One region of the Paenarthrobacter sp. NPDC089322 genome, then DNA from elsewhere that is predicted to be linked to it. Evidence: riboswitches for the same ligand, from Rfam matches in the RefSeq annotation. Region 1 holds a riboswitch; the other holds the start of a gene.
What was found. Region 1 has a riboswitch for cyclic di-AMP ahead of AB0N65_RS06065 (M23 family metallopeptidase). Riboswitches for the same ligand answer to the same signal wherever they lie in the genome.
Positions count from the first base shown of each region.

Region 2: it holds a riboswitch for cyclic di-AMP, as region 1 does, so the genes downstream of both, AB0N65_RS00135 (hypothetical protein) here and AB0N65_RS06065 (M23 family metallopeptidase) in region 1, are expected to answer to the same signal.

Region 1 covers NZ_JBFBGW010000004.1:77,298-84,984, forward strand. Annotated here, with positions in the region: gene AB0N65_RS06035 (helicase-associated domain-containing protein) at 1-613, opposite strand, end outside; gene AB0N65_RS06040 (hypothetical protein) at 678-893, opposite strand; gene AB0N65_RS06045 (cold-shock protein) at 1,078-1,461, shown strand; gene AB0N65_RS06050 (DUF3027 domain-containing protein) at 1,470-2,132, shown strand; gene serC (phosphoserine transaminase) at 2,216-3,346, opposite strand; gene AB0N65_RS06060 (metal-dependent transcriptional regulator) at 3,652-4,347, shown strand; cyclic di-AMP (ydaO/yuaA leader) riboswitch at 4,585-4,826, shown strand; gene AB0N65_RS06065 (M23 family metallopeptidase) at 4,830-5,660, shown strand; cyclic di-AMP (ydaO/yuaA leader) riboswitch at 5,800-5,968, shown strand; gene AB0N65_RS06070 (C40 family peptidase) at 5,973-6,719, shown strand; gene AB0N65_RS06075 (NlpC/P60 family protein) at 6,821-7,600, shown strand.
Region 2 covers NZ_JBFBGW010000001.1:23,985-31,671, reverse strand. Annotated here, with positions in the region: gene upp (uracil phosphoribosyltransferase) at 1-94, shown strand, start outside; gene AB0N65_RS00150 (VOC family protein) at 159-536, shown strand; gene AB0N65_RS00145 (HAD-IA family hydrolase) at 613-1,320, shown strand; gene AB0N65_RS00140 (aminotransferase class V-fold PLP-dependent enzyme) at 1,380-2,765, shown strand; gene AB0N65_RS00135 (hypothetical protein) at 2,886-3,713, opposite strand; cyclic di-AMP (ydaO/yuaA leader) riboswitch at 3,717-3,902, opposite strand; gene AB0N65_RS00130 (HAMP domain-containing sensor histidine kinase) at 4,012-5,511, opposite strand; gene AB0N65_RS00125 (response regulator transcription factor) at 5,515-6,255, opposite strand; gene AB0N65_RS00120 (winged helix-turn-helix domain-containing protein) at 6,965-7,687, shown strand, end outside.

The DNA of each region.
Region 1 (7,687 bases):
TGGCGCGCAGGTTCTCCGGGCTGGACGTCCATCGCTGGAGGGAAAGTGCGGCATCCATGGGCGTACTGGCCGGCTGAACACCCAGTCCATGGTGATGGAGTTCCCCCACGAGCTGGACCACCCGCTGGGCGAAGGCCGGCTGGAGCCGGACCAGTTCCGTATAGCTGCGGCCCAAACCGGCAGGATAGATTCCTATGACATCCTTGAGGCTTCCCACCGGCAGGTAGAACCTCTGCCGGGAACCGGCCGGGGGACTCGTAGCCGCTGGAGGATCGGCCCGGTGGATCAAGGCCAGTTCCTGCAGTTTGGCAAGGATGGGTTCCAGCGCCGAAAGCGTGGATCCTGCGATGACTTTCTTGAGCCCTGCGGCTGAAATGCTGTGGCCCGTATCGGCATTAGTGCACAGATGAAGCGTCTCAAGTACCTGCATCTCCGGCTTCGTCAGGCGCTCCAACGCGCGCTGGACGCTGACGCGCGCGCTCGCCCTGGCCGCCAATGCAGCGAAGTCGGGTGCCATAGGGGAGATCAAGTCCGGCCGCGCGGCAAACAAAGCCCGCAGCGAATTGTCGCTGCGCGCTTCCAGTTCCTTGCTGAGCGCGCGAATAAGGGACATCAATCCAACGTTACCGCCACCCGAGCGCTCGTGCCTGTCCGGATATGGGCTGGAGTTGGGGCAGCTAGTGCCGCCGCCGTTGACGGACGGCATCCAACACGATAATTACCGCAAGCATGAACGCTGCCGGTAGCCCGTAGAGGGCCGTGGAGGTGACCCAGACCGGCGCGACTCCGCCATTGAAGGCAATCGCCATGACCGCGCCGACGGCAGCCAGTGAAACAACCGCGACGACGGCGGCAACGATCGTGAGGGGGCGGCGGTAACCCGGGGATGTCATGCCTTCAACGCTAGCAGCAGCTGCCATGGGCAGTACCCAAAGCGGGAATAGGGGGTCCGGCAGGATAACCTTGAAGGAACAGACCAACACGGTCAGTGTCGTCACCCTTGATCCCGCAGAACCCTGTGGATGCGGTGCCGGCTCGACGTGTCTCGCAAAGCAAGAAACGAAGAAGGTTGATTACGTGCCCACCGGCAAGGTCAAGTGGTATGACAAGGAAAAAGGCTTCGGATTCCTCGCGGCCGAAGACGGCCAGGAAGTTTTCCTGCCCAAAACGTCCCTGCCTGCGGGCGTGACGGAGCTCAAGGCCGGAACGCGCGTGGAGTTCGGTGTGGCGGACGGCCGCCGTGGCGCCCAGGCGCTTGGCCTGCGGGTCCTCGACAAGACGCCGTCCATCGCGAAGGCGAAGCGGATGAACGCCAAGGACCTCGCACCGTTGGTGCAGGACCTCGTGACCGTGCTGGACAACCTGTCCGGAACGTTGTCTTCGGGTAAGTACCCGGAAGGCAACAAGGCCAAGGCCATCGGTATGGCACTGCGCAAGGTTGCCGACGAGCTGGAAGCCTAGGACCCGCCATGACGTCGGAATCCGTACCGGATACCCAGGCCGGAGGGGACGCGCAGGCCAGCCCTGAGGCCCGCCCTGCCGCTGGCCAGGCTCCTGGGAACGCGGCTCCTGAAAACGCGGCTCCTGGCGAGGTGTCCCCCGGCAACGGGGCCTCCCCGCGGAAGCCTGTAGCGGCGAAGCCGCGCGCCGGCGTACCGGTGTGGCGCACAGGCAAGCCTGACGCGTTCCTCGCTTCCGCCGTCGACGTCGCCAGGGAAGCGGTGCAGTCCATTGCCAACCAGGGCGAGGTGGGGCAGCACATCGCGGCCAAGTCGGAGGGTGACCGTGTGGTCACCCACCTGTTTGAGTCGAAGCTTGCAGGTTACGGTGGCTGGCAGTGGTATGCCGTCGTCACCCGGAACTCCCGGTCCAAAGTGGTCACGGTCAGTGAGCTTGGCCTGCTGCCCTCGGAAGACTCCATCCTTGCGCCGGAATGGGTGCCGTGGGCAAAGCGCGTCCGCCCGGAAGACGAGACCCCTCTTGTGGAAGAAACGGTTGAGGAAGTCTCAGAGGAGTCAGTGCAGGCCGAGGAGGACGACGCCGCCGAAGCAAGCGATGAGGCCGATGACGATGACAGCGGCGAAGAGGCCGATACCTCAGCCGAAGACGCGGACGAAGCAGAATCTGAATAAGACGTAGGTAAAAAGAGGCGGCGCCGTCCCGGACATTCGGGACGGCGCCGCCTCTTTGTGCTTCTGGGTGCCTGTGCCGGGAGCTACTTCTGCAGTTCGCCCACGACGTAGTCGATGCTGGCCAGGAGCGCCGAGACATCATCCGGCTCGATGGCCACGAACGTTGCGATGCGCAGCTGGTTTCGTCCCAGCTTGCGGTACGGCTCGGTGTCCACCACGCCGTTGGCCCGCAGGACTTTGGCGATAGCCGAAGCGTCAATGGACTCGTCGAAGTCGATGGTGGCTATGACGTTGGAACGCTCTTCCGCGTTGGTCACGAACGGGGTGGCGTACTCGGACGCCTCTGCCCAGGAGTAGACGCGGCTTGCGGAGTCCGCAGTGCGCTTGCTGGCGAAGTCCAGGCCTCCGTTGTTGTTGAGCCACTGCACCTGGGCGTCCAGGGTGACCAGCGTGGACAACGAAGGCGTGTTGTAGGTCTGGTTCAGCTTCGAGTTGTCAATGGCGGTCTGGAGGTCCAGGAAGTCCGGGATCCAACGGCCGCTTGCCTTGATCCGGGCGGCGCGCTCCAACGCGGCGGGGGAGAAGAGGCCAAGCCACAGTCCGCCGTCGGAAGCGAAATTCTTCTGCGGCGCGAAGTAGTAGACATCCGACTCGGCAACGTCAACGTCCAGTCCGCCCGCCGCGGAGGTGGCGTCCACCAAGACCAGTGAACCTTCGTCAGCGCCGGGGACGCGCTTGACAGGGGCAGCCACACCCGTTGACGTCTCGTTTTGCGGCCACGCGTAAACATCCACTCCGGCCTCGGCCTTGGGGGCGGGGCGGGTGCCCGGCTCGGACTTGATGATGGAAGACTCCGCCAGGAACGGTGCCTTATTGGTGGCTGAAGCGAACTTGGAGCCGAACTCGCCGAAGGAGAGGTGCTGGGCTTTCTCCTCGACGAGGCCGAACGCGGCCACGTCCCAGAAAGCGGTGGAGCCACCGACGCCAAGGATTACCTCGTAGCCCTCGGGTGCCCGGAAGAACCTGCTGAGTCCCTCGCGCACCGAGCCCACAAGGTTCTTAACCGGGGCCTGGCGATGGGACGTGCCCAGGATGGTGGCGGACGCGGCAGAGAGTGCCTCGATCTGCTCCGGGCGGACCTTGGACGGTCCTGCGCCGAAGCGTCCGTCCTTGGGCAGCAAGTCGGCGGGAATGGTGATGCTGTTGTCGCTCACGTGTGGCTCCAATGGGTATGGGTTAGAGAGGGGTCGTGGCAGGTGGCAACGGCTGCCCCTTCGACTCCCCAATTCTGCCTGACACGGCACGCGGGCAGTAACCCGCACCTGTCATAGTCCGCCACGTGGGACGAAGGGGCTGTGCGCGGGGGGGCCTTGTGCGCGAAAAAATTATCAAGAGTAATTCCAAATAAGCTAGGCTTGGATTGGCGTTCTTGAGGCGACGGTTGCACACCATCCGCCTTGGCCCGAACGCGGTACGGTGGAGATTACGCAAGAACTGCGTTCGAGGAGAGCTGAGCTGGATGACGGATCTGATCGATACCACTGAGATGTATCTTCGGACCATTTTGGAGCTTGAGGAAGAGAACATCGTGGCTCTTCGCGCACGCATCGCGGAGCGCCTGCGCCACTCCGGTCCCACGGTCTCGCAGACCATCGGACGCATGGAGCGTGACGGCCTGGTGGTGGTTTCCAATGACCGCCATCTCGAATTGACGGAAGTCGGCCGGAAGCGTGCCACAGAGGTCATGCGTAAGCACCGCCTCGCCGAGAGGCTCCTGGCTGATGTCATCGGACTCGACTGGGCTTATGTCCACGATGAAGCCTGCCGGTGGGAGCACGTGATGAGTGAGCGCGTGGAGCGAAGGCTCTATGAGTTGCTTGAACACCCTACGGAGTCTCCTTATGGGAACCCCATCCCGGGCCTTGAAGCCCTCGGTGGATTGGCCGACCAGGCTTTCGCGCGCTCGGACGTCAACCTCCTGCACGCCATGGACGGCTACGCCGCTGATTCACGCGTTGTTGTGAGCCGCCTCGCCGAACCCATTCAGGTGGAGCCTGAGCTCCTTACCCAGCTTGACGAGGGCGGAATCCGCCCGGGTGCGGCCGTGTCTCTGGAACGCGTGGGGGAGTACATCTCCGTCCGCGTACCTGGCATCGAAGGAGCCCTGGAGCTCCCGCCCGAGGTGGCAGCCCACGTCTTCGTTGCCGTCAGCTGACAGCCAGCCCGCAAGCCTTACCGCAGGACGCTCTTCCCGAAGGAAGGGCGTCCTGCGGCTTTGCGGTGCCGGCGTGTCGGATCTCACTTTCAAGCCGATGGCCTCCGTGTGACCTGCGGTTTTCGGTAAATGATGATAAGGGCCCCTCGCGGACCCGACGTTTTGGTAGATAACGAATTTATTACTGCGGCCTTTAATCCCCTATAGTTATCTACTAGCGCTGATACCAAAGCGTTACCTGATCTGGAGCCGAGCTCTGCCAGCAGATCAGGTGTGTCATCCACCACTGGCAGAGGCGGGGGAACCACAAGCGGCTGCCTAAAGAAGCAGCCTTGGGGTGAAGTCCGCAGCAGAAGTGCCTACTAACGCAAGTCCTTCCCGGGATACCTGTGTGCCGTGTGCGCTTCGTGCGGGCCGGGTCTTTGAACTCTCTGATCCGAATCCGACAGCTAACTTCGCAGGCTTTCCAGAGAGGACAGAGTTTGACATCGCAGAACGTCAGGGGTCGCCGCCGTGCGTCCGGCCCCGCTGCTGAGCTGCGGCCAGCCCGCGTCGTAACGGAGATCCGGCCCCGCGACACCCAGCGCCAGGTGCGCCGCCGTAAGAGCCCGATGCGCCAGGTAGCCGACTTCGCCGCAGCCAGTGGCGTCGGGCAGAAAGCCGGCGTTGCGCTCGCTGCCACCGGCCTTGCCTTGACTGTCGGCCTGCCGGCCACGAGCCCCGTCATGGCCACCTCGGAATCCGGTCAGACTGAGGCAGCCTTGACCGTTCCCGGCGGCAGCCAGCCGGAAGTTTCAGCAGCTGCATCAGCCAAAATCGACTTCAGCCGCGCTGCCGTAGCCACCGCTGCCGACCCCGACGGCAAGCTCAAGCAGCTGTTGAGCGCCCAGTCCGCGGAAAGCATCCAGCGTGCTTCGTCCGTGGGCAGCCTTGGCAGCCCCTTGGACACGCTCAGCACGGCTTCACCCTTCGGGTATCGAATCAGCCCCCTCACGGGTGGTGCCGGCGACTTCCACCGGGGCCAGGACTTCGTGGCCCAGTGCGGTACCGCGGTGCACGCCGCCGCTGCCGGCAAGGTCACTTTCGCGGGATGGCATGAGTACGGTGGAGGGAACCGCGTGGTGGTGGACCACGGCAACGGGCTTGAAACCACCTACAACCACCTTTCCTCCTTCACCGTCAAGGTCGGTCAGACCGTCAGCCGTGGCGACACTGTTGCCTTGAGCGGCACTACTGGTGCTTCCACGGGTTGCCACCTCCACTTCGAGGTACAGGTCAACGGCGAAGTCGTGGACCCCATGAGCTGGCTCTAAGCAAATTTGATGGTCACCTCTCGCATTGATGACACGCCCCGTGACCTGAATGTGACATTCGCAAACTTCTGTTGTACCGTCTAAAGCGCATCGGCTTTTTAGGGGGCCGATGCACTTGAGTGGATTGCCTAGCTCTGCCACCACTCAAGGTCCGTTCGCATAATTCGTCTGGCAGGGGCGGGGGAACCACTTCTGGCCTTCTTCGGAAGGCCTTGGGGTTAAGTCGCAAAGTTTCCTTGGAAGCCGCGTGGCCGGATGACTCCCATCCGAATCCGACAGCTCACCTCGTAGGCATTGGGAGAGGCTACCTTCGTGTCATCACGCACTACCCCTGCGCGCCATCGCGCCGAAACGGTTCGTACGAACCCGCTGAACTCGCTTTCCAAAGCCGTTCACAGCAATGCTGGCACCGTAGGCCGCCAAGCCGCCGTTCTGGCTGCAGCCTCTGGACTCGTTCTCAGCGTCGGACTCCCGGCCCAAGCGGCTGACACCGATGTTTCCACGACGGAAGCCTCCGGCGCCCAGCAGCTGGTTGCCACCGCAGTCGTTACCGCGGAACCCACCGCAAGCGTTTCCTTCGAGAGTCCCGTCGTGGTAACCAAGGAAGCCCCCAAGGTCCAGCGTGCCTCCCAACGCACACAGACCGGTGGCGCCCAGGGCGCGGCCAACCAGGCGAACGGCGCCGTGACTGCCCAGTCGTCCAAAACCAAGGATTCTGCCTCCAGCGCAGCGGCGTCCGGTCTTGCCGCCATCGCCTACACCGGCATCGGCCACCCCTACGTCTGGGGCGGTACTTCCCCCAACGGCTGGGACTGCTCCGGATTCACCCAGTGGGTCTACGCGCAGGCCGGCATCAGCATTCCCCGCGTCAACGCCTGGACGGCTATGACTCCCACCAGCACACCCGCTCCCGGCGACCTCGTCATGCAGAACGGCGGGGCCCACGTGGGTATCTACGTCGGCAACGGCATGATGATCAGCGCGCTGAACCCGAGCCAGGGAACGCTGCTTCATTCCGTGGCATCCACCGGCTCGTCCTCCTTCTACACCCTCCGCTAGAAAACATCCCGTTCGGGGCAGGCCAGCATGCCCCCCAAGTGCTGGTCGGCCCATGACCCGCGCCGTCCCCAACCGTGCGCGGACACGAAAAGAGAGTCATCATGACCAGTGCCAACAAAGTTGCACGGCATCGCGCTGAGGCCCCCAAGACCAGCTCCCTCGCCGTGATCGCCAAAGCTGTCAGCGACAACGCCGGTGGCGTTGGCCGCCAGGCTGCAGTCATTGCCGCTGCCTCGGGCCTGGTCCTGACCAGCGGCGTCGCTGCCAACGCGGCGGACACCAACGTCCAGCGTGAATCGACGGCCACGTCCACGCTCGACGTCCAGGCAGTTTCCCAGGCCACCATCGCTGCCGATTCCACTGTGGCGATCTCTTACGAGAGCCCGGTTGTTACCACGGTGGAGGCTCCGGCTCCCGTGGAAGAGAAGGCGCCTGCCAAGGCTGAAGCCCCGGCTGCAACGGCAGGCTCCGCTGCCACGCAGTCCGGTACCGCCAAACTCGCTGTCACCAACGAGGCACCTTCGGCGAAAGCTCCGGCGGCTTCCAGCGGCTTGGGCGCAGCCATTGCCGCAGCGGCCTACGCCCAATTGGGTGTGACCCAGGATTGCACCATGTTGGTAACCAACTCCCTGGCGGCCGTCGGTATCAACTTCCACGACTGGCCGGCCGGTTACCTCTCGCTGGGCCGCACCGTCAGTGCAGCCGAAGCCCAGCCCGGCGACCTCCTCTACTACGCCAACGGCGGCTACGGCGGACTTGCCCACATCGCCGTGTACGTCGGCAACGGTATGGCAGTGCATGGCGGATGGAACGGATCCACCACGGCATTGTTCAGCGCCAACGTTGGCGGCGGCCCCGTATACATCCGGGTCAACGGCTAAACCCAAGCTCCAGGAAACACCCCGCAGGCTCTTGCCGGCGGGGTGTTCCCCTTTAAAAGCTTTGCTTGGTGCGCCCCACCGCCAGCC
Region 2 (7,687 bases), on a different contig from region 1:
GCTCGCCTCGATCGACGAGAAGCTCAACGAGAAGTCATACATCGTGCCTGGCCTTGGTGACGCTGGAGACCGGCTGTACGGGGTGGCGGGGTAGCGTCCGCTATCCGATAGCGATCGACCCCTACCGCTTTCCAGCGGGCCCCGTTAGCCTGTGGCGCATGGACTGGAAACTTGAACTGGTGTTTGTCCCTGTGTCCGACGTCGATCGCGCGAAGGACTTCTACGTCAACAAGGTTGGTTTCAACCCCGATTTCGATGAGCGCCCCAGCGAGGGCATCCGTTTCGTGCAGCTGACCCCGCCGGGCTCAGCGTGCTCCATCTGCATCGGCGAAGGGTTGACCGACGCCCCTCCCGGTTCCGCGCCTGCCCTCCAGATGGTGGTCAGCGACATCAACAAGGCGCACGAGCAACTCAAGGCCAACGGTGTCGAGGTCAGCGACGTGGACGTCCAGGATTGGGGTCACTTCGTCTACTTCGCGGATCCCGACGGAAACAGGTGGGCCGTGCAATACATCCCCGGCCGGCCGAACGGCTGACCCGCCCGTCCGAACGGCCCGCCAGGGCCGGGTCACCCTTTCCCGGCAGGCCAAGGGAGTGCGGCAGGATGGAACCATGAGCCATCCTGCCGCACCCGGTCCCACAGAACCCGCATCGAATCAACCCGCGCCGACCCTGGCCGTCCGCGCCGTCCTGTTCGACATGGACGGAACCCTGGTGGATTCCACGGCAATCGTCGAGCAGGTGTGGCTTGAGTTCGCCGAGCGCTATGGCTTGGACTACAACGAGATCCTTCGTACTTCCCACGGCGTCCAAGCCGGAGATACGGTGCGACGATACGCTCCGGCAGGCGCGGACATCGAGTCTTTGACTGCCGAACTAGGCGAGATGGAGCGGGCACGCACGGACGGCGTCATCGCACTGCCGGGAGCGGAAGCATTGCTTGAGGCCCTGCCTGCGGACGCGATCGCGCTCGTCACGTCCGCGGACCGAATCCTTGCCGATATCCGCATGCGGGCTGCCGGACTCACTATGCCGGCGACGACGGTCACCGCAGAGGCAGTCACGCGCGGCAAGCCCCATCCGGAGGGATACCTCAAAGCTGCTGCTTTGCTCGGCGCGGAACCGGCCGACGTCGTGGTTTTCGAAGACGCGCCCGCGGGCATCGCTGCTGCCCGCGCGGCCGGGATGCGCACCGTGGTGGTTGGCGACGCCGGGGGCGAACTCGAGCCGGGTATGTGGAGGATTCCGGACTACTCAGCTGTGACAGTCACCGCGGTCAAGGACGACGACGGCGGGCACCTGATCACGCTGACGCTCTAGTACCGCCCGGGTCGGGTAAGCATCTGGTCCTCCCGGAACGCCGGGAGTAGGCTGTGCGCATGTCTGCGTTGCCGGAGGCATACGGTGCTGCATTGGAGCGGGCCATGGCGCACGCTTCGGATTGGCTCGCATCGGTGCCCACACGTTCAGTCCGCCCGAATATGGATGCCGACCAAGTCGCCGCCAAGCTCAACAGCCCGTTGCAGGCCGGCCCCACGGATCCCGCGGACGTCATTGACGAGCTCGCAGCTGTAGCCGAACCCGGCCTCATGGCGATGCAATCCGGCAGGTTCTTCGGTTGGGTGATCGGCGGGACGCTCCCGGCTGCCATGGCTGCTGACTGGCTCGTGAGTGCCTGGGACCAAAACACAGGGCTGCGCTTCGCGACACCGTCTGCTGCCGCGATCGAAGAGTCCGCCGCGAAATGGCTCCTGGAGCTACTGCATCTGCCCGGGAAGTCCGACGTTGGCTTCACCACCGGCGCGACGATGGCCAACTTTGTGGGTTTGGCCGCGGGACGCCAGTATGTGCTGGAACAAGCCGGGTGGGACCTCAATACCTTGGGCCTCGCCGGGGGACCGCGGGTCACGGTGTTCGTTGGCCGGGAACGCCACGAAGTCATCGACCTCGTGGTTCGGTATCTGGGCCTGGGCAACTGCACCCCTGTGGATGTCGACGCACAAGGCCGTATCATCCCGGAGGCGCTGGCAGCGGCGATGGACGCCCAGCCGGGACCCGCCTTGGTGTGTTTGCAGGCCGGCAACATTCACTCGGGCGCGTTCGATCCCGTAGGTCGGGCCACGGAGTTGGCTCACGAGCGGGGCGCCTGGGTGCACGTCGATGGCGCTTTTGGTTTGTGGGCTGCCGTTAGTCCTGAGCTGGGAAAGCACTTGGTTGGTTTGGACACGGCGGATTCCTGGGCAACCGATGCACACAAAACGCTCAACGTCCCTTACGACTCGGGGCTGGCCATCGTGTCGCGACCGGACGTGATGCGCCGCGGTTTCGGAGTCCACGCCAGCTATCTCCCGGCGGACGACCACGGCCCCGGAGATCCGCATGAAAAGGTGCCGGAGCTTTCACGTCGAGCACGCGGCATCCCCGTGTGGGCTGCACTCCGATCATTGGGCACATCCGGCGTCATCGCCATGGTCGACAGGCTGGCTGCAAATGCCCGCGCGTTGGCCGAGGGCCTGGCGGCGATCCCTGGAGTGGAAGTCCTCAATGACGTCGTGTTCACCCAGGTTTCGGTCAGCTTCGGCAGCGACGACCGCACCCGGCGGGTCACTCAGCGCCTCATGGCCGAGGGAACGGTATGGATGTCGGGATCTGCCTGGCATGGCCGCGACATCCTGAGGATCTCCGTGAGCAACTGGTCAACGGACGCCGGAGATGTTGCAGCGTCAATTGCGGCGGTTAGGCACGCCGCGGAGGCGGAGCCTTAAACCGGTTTACGTCAATCAACGCGAAAACCGCGCCGGTTCGCACCGTTCGCATCAGTAACACTGGTGCGAACGGCGGAACCGGCACGGAATTCAAGCCTGGATCGGCTTGGTACCAGTTGCTTAGTACCAGTTGTTGGCCAGGTGGAAGGCGAGGGCTGCCGAGGGGGAGCCGTAGCGTTCCTTGATGTAGTTCAGGCCCCACTTGATCTGCGTCTGGTAGTTCGTCTGCCAGTCGGAGCCAGCCGTTGCCATCTTGCTCGCGGGCAGCGACTGGACGATGCCGTAGGCTCCGCTTGACGGGTTGGTGGCCGTGGTGCGCCAGTTCGATTCCTTTTCCCAGAGCGTGGTCAAGGCGACCATTTCGCTGGCACCCCAGCCGTAGTCGCCGAGGATGCTCAAGGCGTAGGCCTTGGCAGCAGCGGGATCGTCAATTGCCTTGGGGGCAGCGGCAGCTGCCGCGGCTTTTTCAGCGGCGGCGGCAGCAGCGGCGTCGGCGGCTTGCTTGGCGGCGGCTTCAGCGGCTGCCTTCTCTGCTGCGGCGGCCTGTTCTGCAGCAGCCTTTTCAGCGGCTGCCTTCTCAGCGGCAGCCTTTTCGGCGGCGGCCAGAGCGGCGGCTGCCTGATCGGCGGCGGCCCGTTCCGCGGCACCCTTGGCCGCAGCAGCATCCATGGAGGCAGAGATATCAGCCGACTTGTTGCTGAGCTGGGCGTTCGCCTGGGTCTCGGCAGCCTGGCTCATTTCCGGGAGGTTGAATGCGGCGTTGGCGGCCGTACCCAGTGACGCAACACCCAGTGCGGCGGCGACCACACCGGCCACGACGGACATACGCTGACCCGTCTTTCCGCGGCGGGCGGCGTCCTTCAGGACGGACTGCGACTTGGTCAGGGGAGCGGTGTGTTCGTCACGGTGACGCGCGGAAGGGCGCGTCTGATCGTTAAATTCAGACATGTGTGATTACCTCTCAGCGCCTGCGGAGTTAGCTGTCGGGTTCGGATGAGGTCATCCGGCCGCGCGCGTAGCAGCGGCTTCACCCCAAGGGCCAGGAAAATGCCTGGGCCCGGAGACTCTGGGTCCCCCGTCTCTGCCTCGAATGAGAACGGAACTCCGGGAAGTGGCAGAGCTCGGCGCATCCCGGGTGCGGGCCAGGTTGGGGCGACCCACCCTTTCGACGGTACAGGACGATTCGGCTTAAGTCACATTTGGGTAACAGAGATCACGACGACGGTGCGTCGCCTTGCTCGTTTCGTTACACGTATTCGGTGGCCACTGTGGGAAGTCGAAGAGTGAACTCCGTGCGCCCCGGCCTGGACGTGACTTCGACGCTGCCGCCGTGGGCTTGCACGATGGATTCAACAATGGACAAGCCCAAGCCGGAGGTTCCTTCCGAGCCCGATCTGGCAGCGTCGGCCCGGGCAAACCGGGAGAAAATGCGCCTTTGGAAATCGACAGGAATTCCCGGCCCATTGTCCATCACGGTGACCACAGCGTTGCCGTCAGCCGAGAGCGTCACGCCGGTAACCACTGTCGTCCCTGGATCTGTGTGTTTCCTGGCATTTGACAGCAAGTTCGCCAGCACCTGGTGTAGTTGGGTCGCGTCGCCGCGCACGATGATGGGCTCGTCTGGTAGTTGGAGCTTCCATATGTGGTCCGGGGCCATGACTTTCTCGTCGCTGACGGTTTCTATGACGAGTTGGGTCAGGTCTACGTCCGTAACCTTCAGCGGCTGGCCTTCGTCCAGCCTCGCCAGCAACAAGAGGTCCTCCACGAGCGTGGTCATGCGCTCGGACTGGCTCTGCACGCGCGCCAGCGACTTTCGGCCATCCTCCGTAAAGTTCTCTGTCATGCGCAGGAGTTCGGTGTAGCCCCGGATGGCGGTGAGCGGTGTCCGAAGTTCGTGGGATGCATCCGCTACGAATTGCCGCACTTTGGTCTCACTTTCCTGGCGGGCCTCCAGGGCACTGGCAACGTTATTGAGCATCTGGTTCAGGGCATGGCCAACGCTGCCCACCTCGGTTCCGGGGTGGGAGGCCGACGGCGGTACGCGCACCGCCAGTGCCACCTCACCGGCGTCGAGGGGGAGCCGCGAAACCTTGGTGGCCACTTCGGAGAGCTGCTCCAGGGGCCGCATGGTCCTGCGGATGATTACGGTACCTGCGAGGCCGATCAGCACAAGGCCTCCGAGCGAAACGATCACCATGGTCCACACGAGGGAAGCTTCGGCGCTTTGTTTGTCCGCGAGCGGCAGTCCCGTGACAATCACGTCCCCGTAAGCGGTTTCGACTGCTACGAGGCGGTAGTCGCCGTTGGAGAGCGAGCGGTCCACAGGGCCCGTGCCTTTAGGAAGCGCAAGGAGCACCTGCTGGTCCTCCTCCGAGAGGGAGACACGGTTGCCCTTGGCATCGATGAGCCCCGAACTGCTGACGGCGGAACCGTTCATGCGCGCATTGAGCGTCCCCGCGGCTTGGCCCCGGGCTTCCAATGGATCCGGCCTTCCGGACGGTGACGAGGGAAAGCTCGACGGCGGCCTGCCGAAGGATGCGGCGCGGTCCGACGCCTGTGCCAACTGACGGTCAAGCCGCCTGTTGAAAACCATGTCCATGGCGGCGTAACTGACTACTCCAATGGCACTGCAAATGGCCACCAGCAAGGCCATGGCCACCAGGACGAGGCGTGTCCGCAGGTGCCAGGTGGAGGGCTTGAGCCAACTCCGTTTGGTGGTCCTTGCGACTCCTGAAAGTGTGGCCAAGGGTTAGTCCGCAGGCTTGATGACGTACCCGGCACCACGAATTGTGTGGATCATCGGAGGATGCTTGGCTTCGATTTTCTTCCGCAGGTAGGAGATGTAAAGCTCCACGATGTTGGCCTGGCCGCCGAAGTCGTAATCCCAGACGCGGTCCAGGATCTGGGCTTTGCTGACCACGCGCTTGGGGTTTTCCATAAGGTAGCGCAGGAGTTCGAACTGTGTCGCGGTAAGTTGTATGTCGTCCCCGGCCCGGGTCACTTCCCTGGTGTCCACGTTCAGGGTCAGGTCCCCAACCACCAGTTCCGCCGTGTCCATTGCGGCGACGCCCGAACGCTGGACAAGGCGGTGCAGTCGAAGCAGGACTTCTTCCATGCTGAACGGCTTTGTGACGTAGTCGTCGCCGCCGGCCGCCAAACCCACAATGCGGTCCTGGACGGCATCCTTGGCAGTCAGGAACAGGGCGGGAACTTCCGGAGCGAACGCCCGGACCCGGTTAAGGACTTCGACGCCGTCGAACCCGGGGATCATGACGTCCAGGACGAGCACGTCGGGCCGAAATTCCTTTGCGATCTTCACAGCCTCCGGTCCGTCTGCAGCGACGGCGACCGACCAGCCTGCCATGCGCAGCCCCATGCTCATGAGCTCTGCAAGGCTGGGTTCGTCATCCACCACCAACGCACGGATGGGCGATCCATCCGGGTGGGAAAGTTGCGGAAGGTTGTTCGTCATGGAGTGCGAGGAGGCCATGTGACAACTCTCCGATCTGCTGGTTTGCCAGCGCTTTGCCCGTCCTGTGAGGAAGCTGTGAGATCAACACTAGCGAGGTGCATGCGAGGAGACACGTGCGCGTGCGGGCATTCGTGGGCAGGGGCTTCATAGGCGTCGATCCGGCGGCACCCAGGTGGGTCCTTCGGAAAATCCCTGACGGCTAGCAGATTGATGGCCTGAAAATCGACATCGCGTCGAGTTGCGACTAGACAGCAAGTGTTTCAGATTTTGAGATTTTGCAGCGTTCCAGAGCTCGAAAATCTCGAAGGGCATAATGGACCATCGGCCGAAGAAAATTCACTGGAAGTCGAATATTTCTTCATCTGCCCGAATGAAACGGCATTCATTTTAGGTACCCACTGAATTGTGATCTGCAGCACAATACTCGCTTTTGTCTCAAAATGTGGACGCTTTGGCGCTTTGTTACTTGCGTGTTCGCATTGTTACGTTGCACACTTCCAATGTGAACAAGAACTCAACAGCACCTGCAGCCGCAGCAATCTGGTCCAGCGCACCCGCTGGCGACGAGACCCGCTGTTGTCGAATGCAAGCCTAACTTTCCACCCCAAGAAGTTTCAGGCATTCGCCCCCAGGCCCAACGTTGGGCGCCCCTCCCCAGACTCATTGCGGGGACAAACCAGCATTCGAAGCCGCGATGACGGCTATTCACTTTTGAGGTAAGCACTCCATGTCAGTTGCATCCGGATACGTCCACATCTCCGTCCGAAACGCCAACAAGGCCGCTTCAAACGCAGGGCTCCGGCCTGGTTTCGGAAACCGGTCCGGCTACGCTCCGGCCACGCCGGGCGGCGCCCAGCAGGCTCCCGGCTATGTGCCCCAGGGCTACAACCCCAACTCCTACGGTCAGTTGCGGGCAGTGCCAACCAATGACCCCGCACCCATCACGGCGCCCACCCCCGTCGTTGCCCAGTCGGACCGACTCCGCCCTGTCGCCAACGACAACGTGGCCCGCGGTTTTGTGCTCTACATGGGGATCGACGAGGAAACTGCGGCAGCCGCAGGGACCTCCATCGCCAAGCTTGCCCAGGAAATCCGGGCGTATGCCCAGTCCCTCGTGACTGGCGCCGAAAGCTACGCAGCCGTCGCAGTGGCGCCGGCCGGGGCACCCGGGTCCGCGCTCGACGTCGTGCGTTCCACTTTCGGCGACCCCACGGTTGCCGCCCGCCAGCGCACCGAGGCCGCTCGTCCGGCGCCGCAGCAGGAAGCGCGGCCGTCCGGCGTCCTCATCGACCTCGCACGCCGTGAGGTGCACCTTGACGGTGAGTCGTTGAACCTGACGTTCAAGGAGTTCGAACTCCTCAACTACCTCGTCGAAAACGGCACGCGTACCGTGGGCCGTGACGAACTTCTCGAAGGCCTGTGGCGTAACGCCGAGGAGGTGCCGAACGAG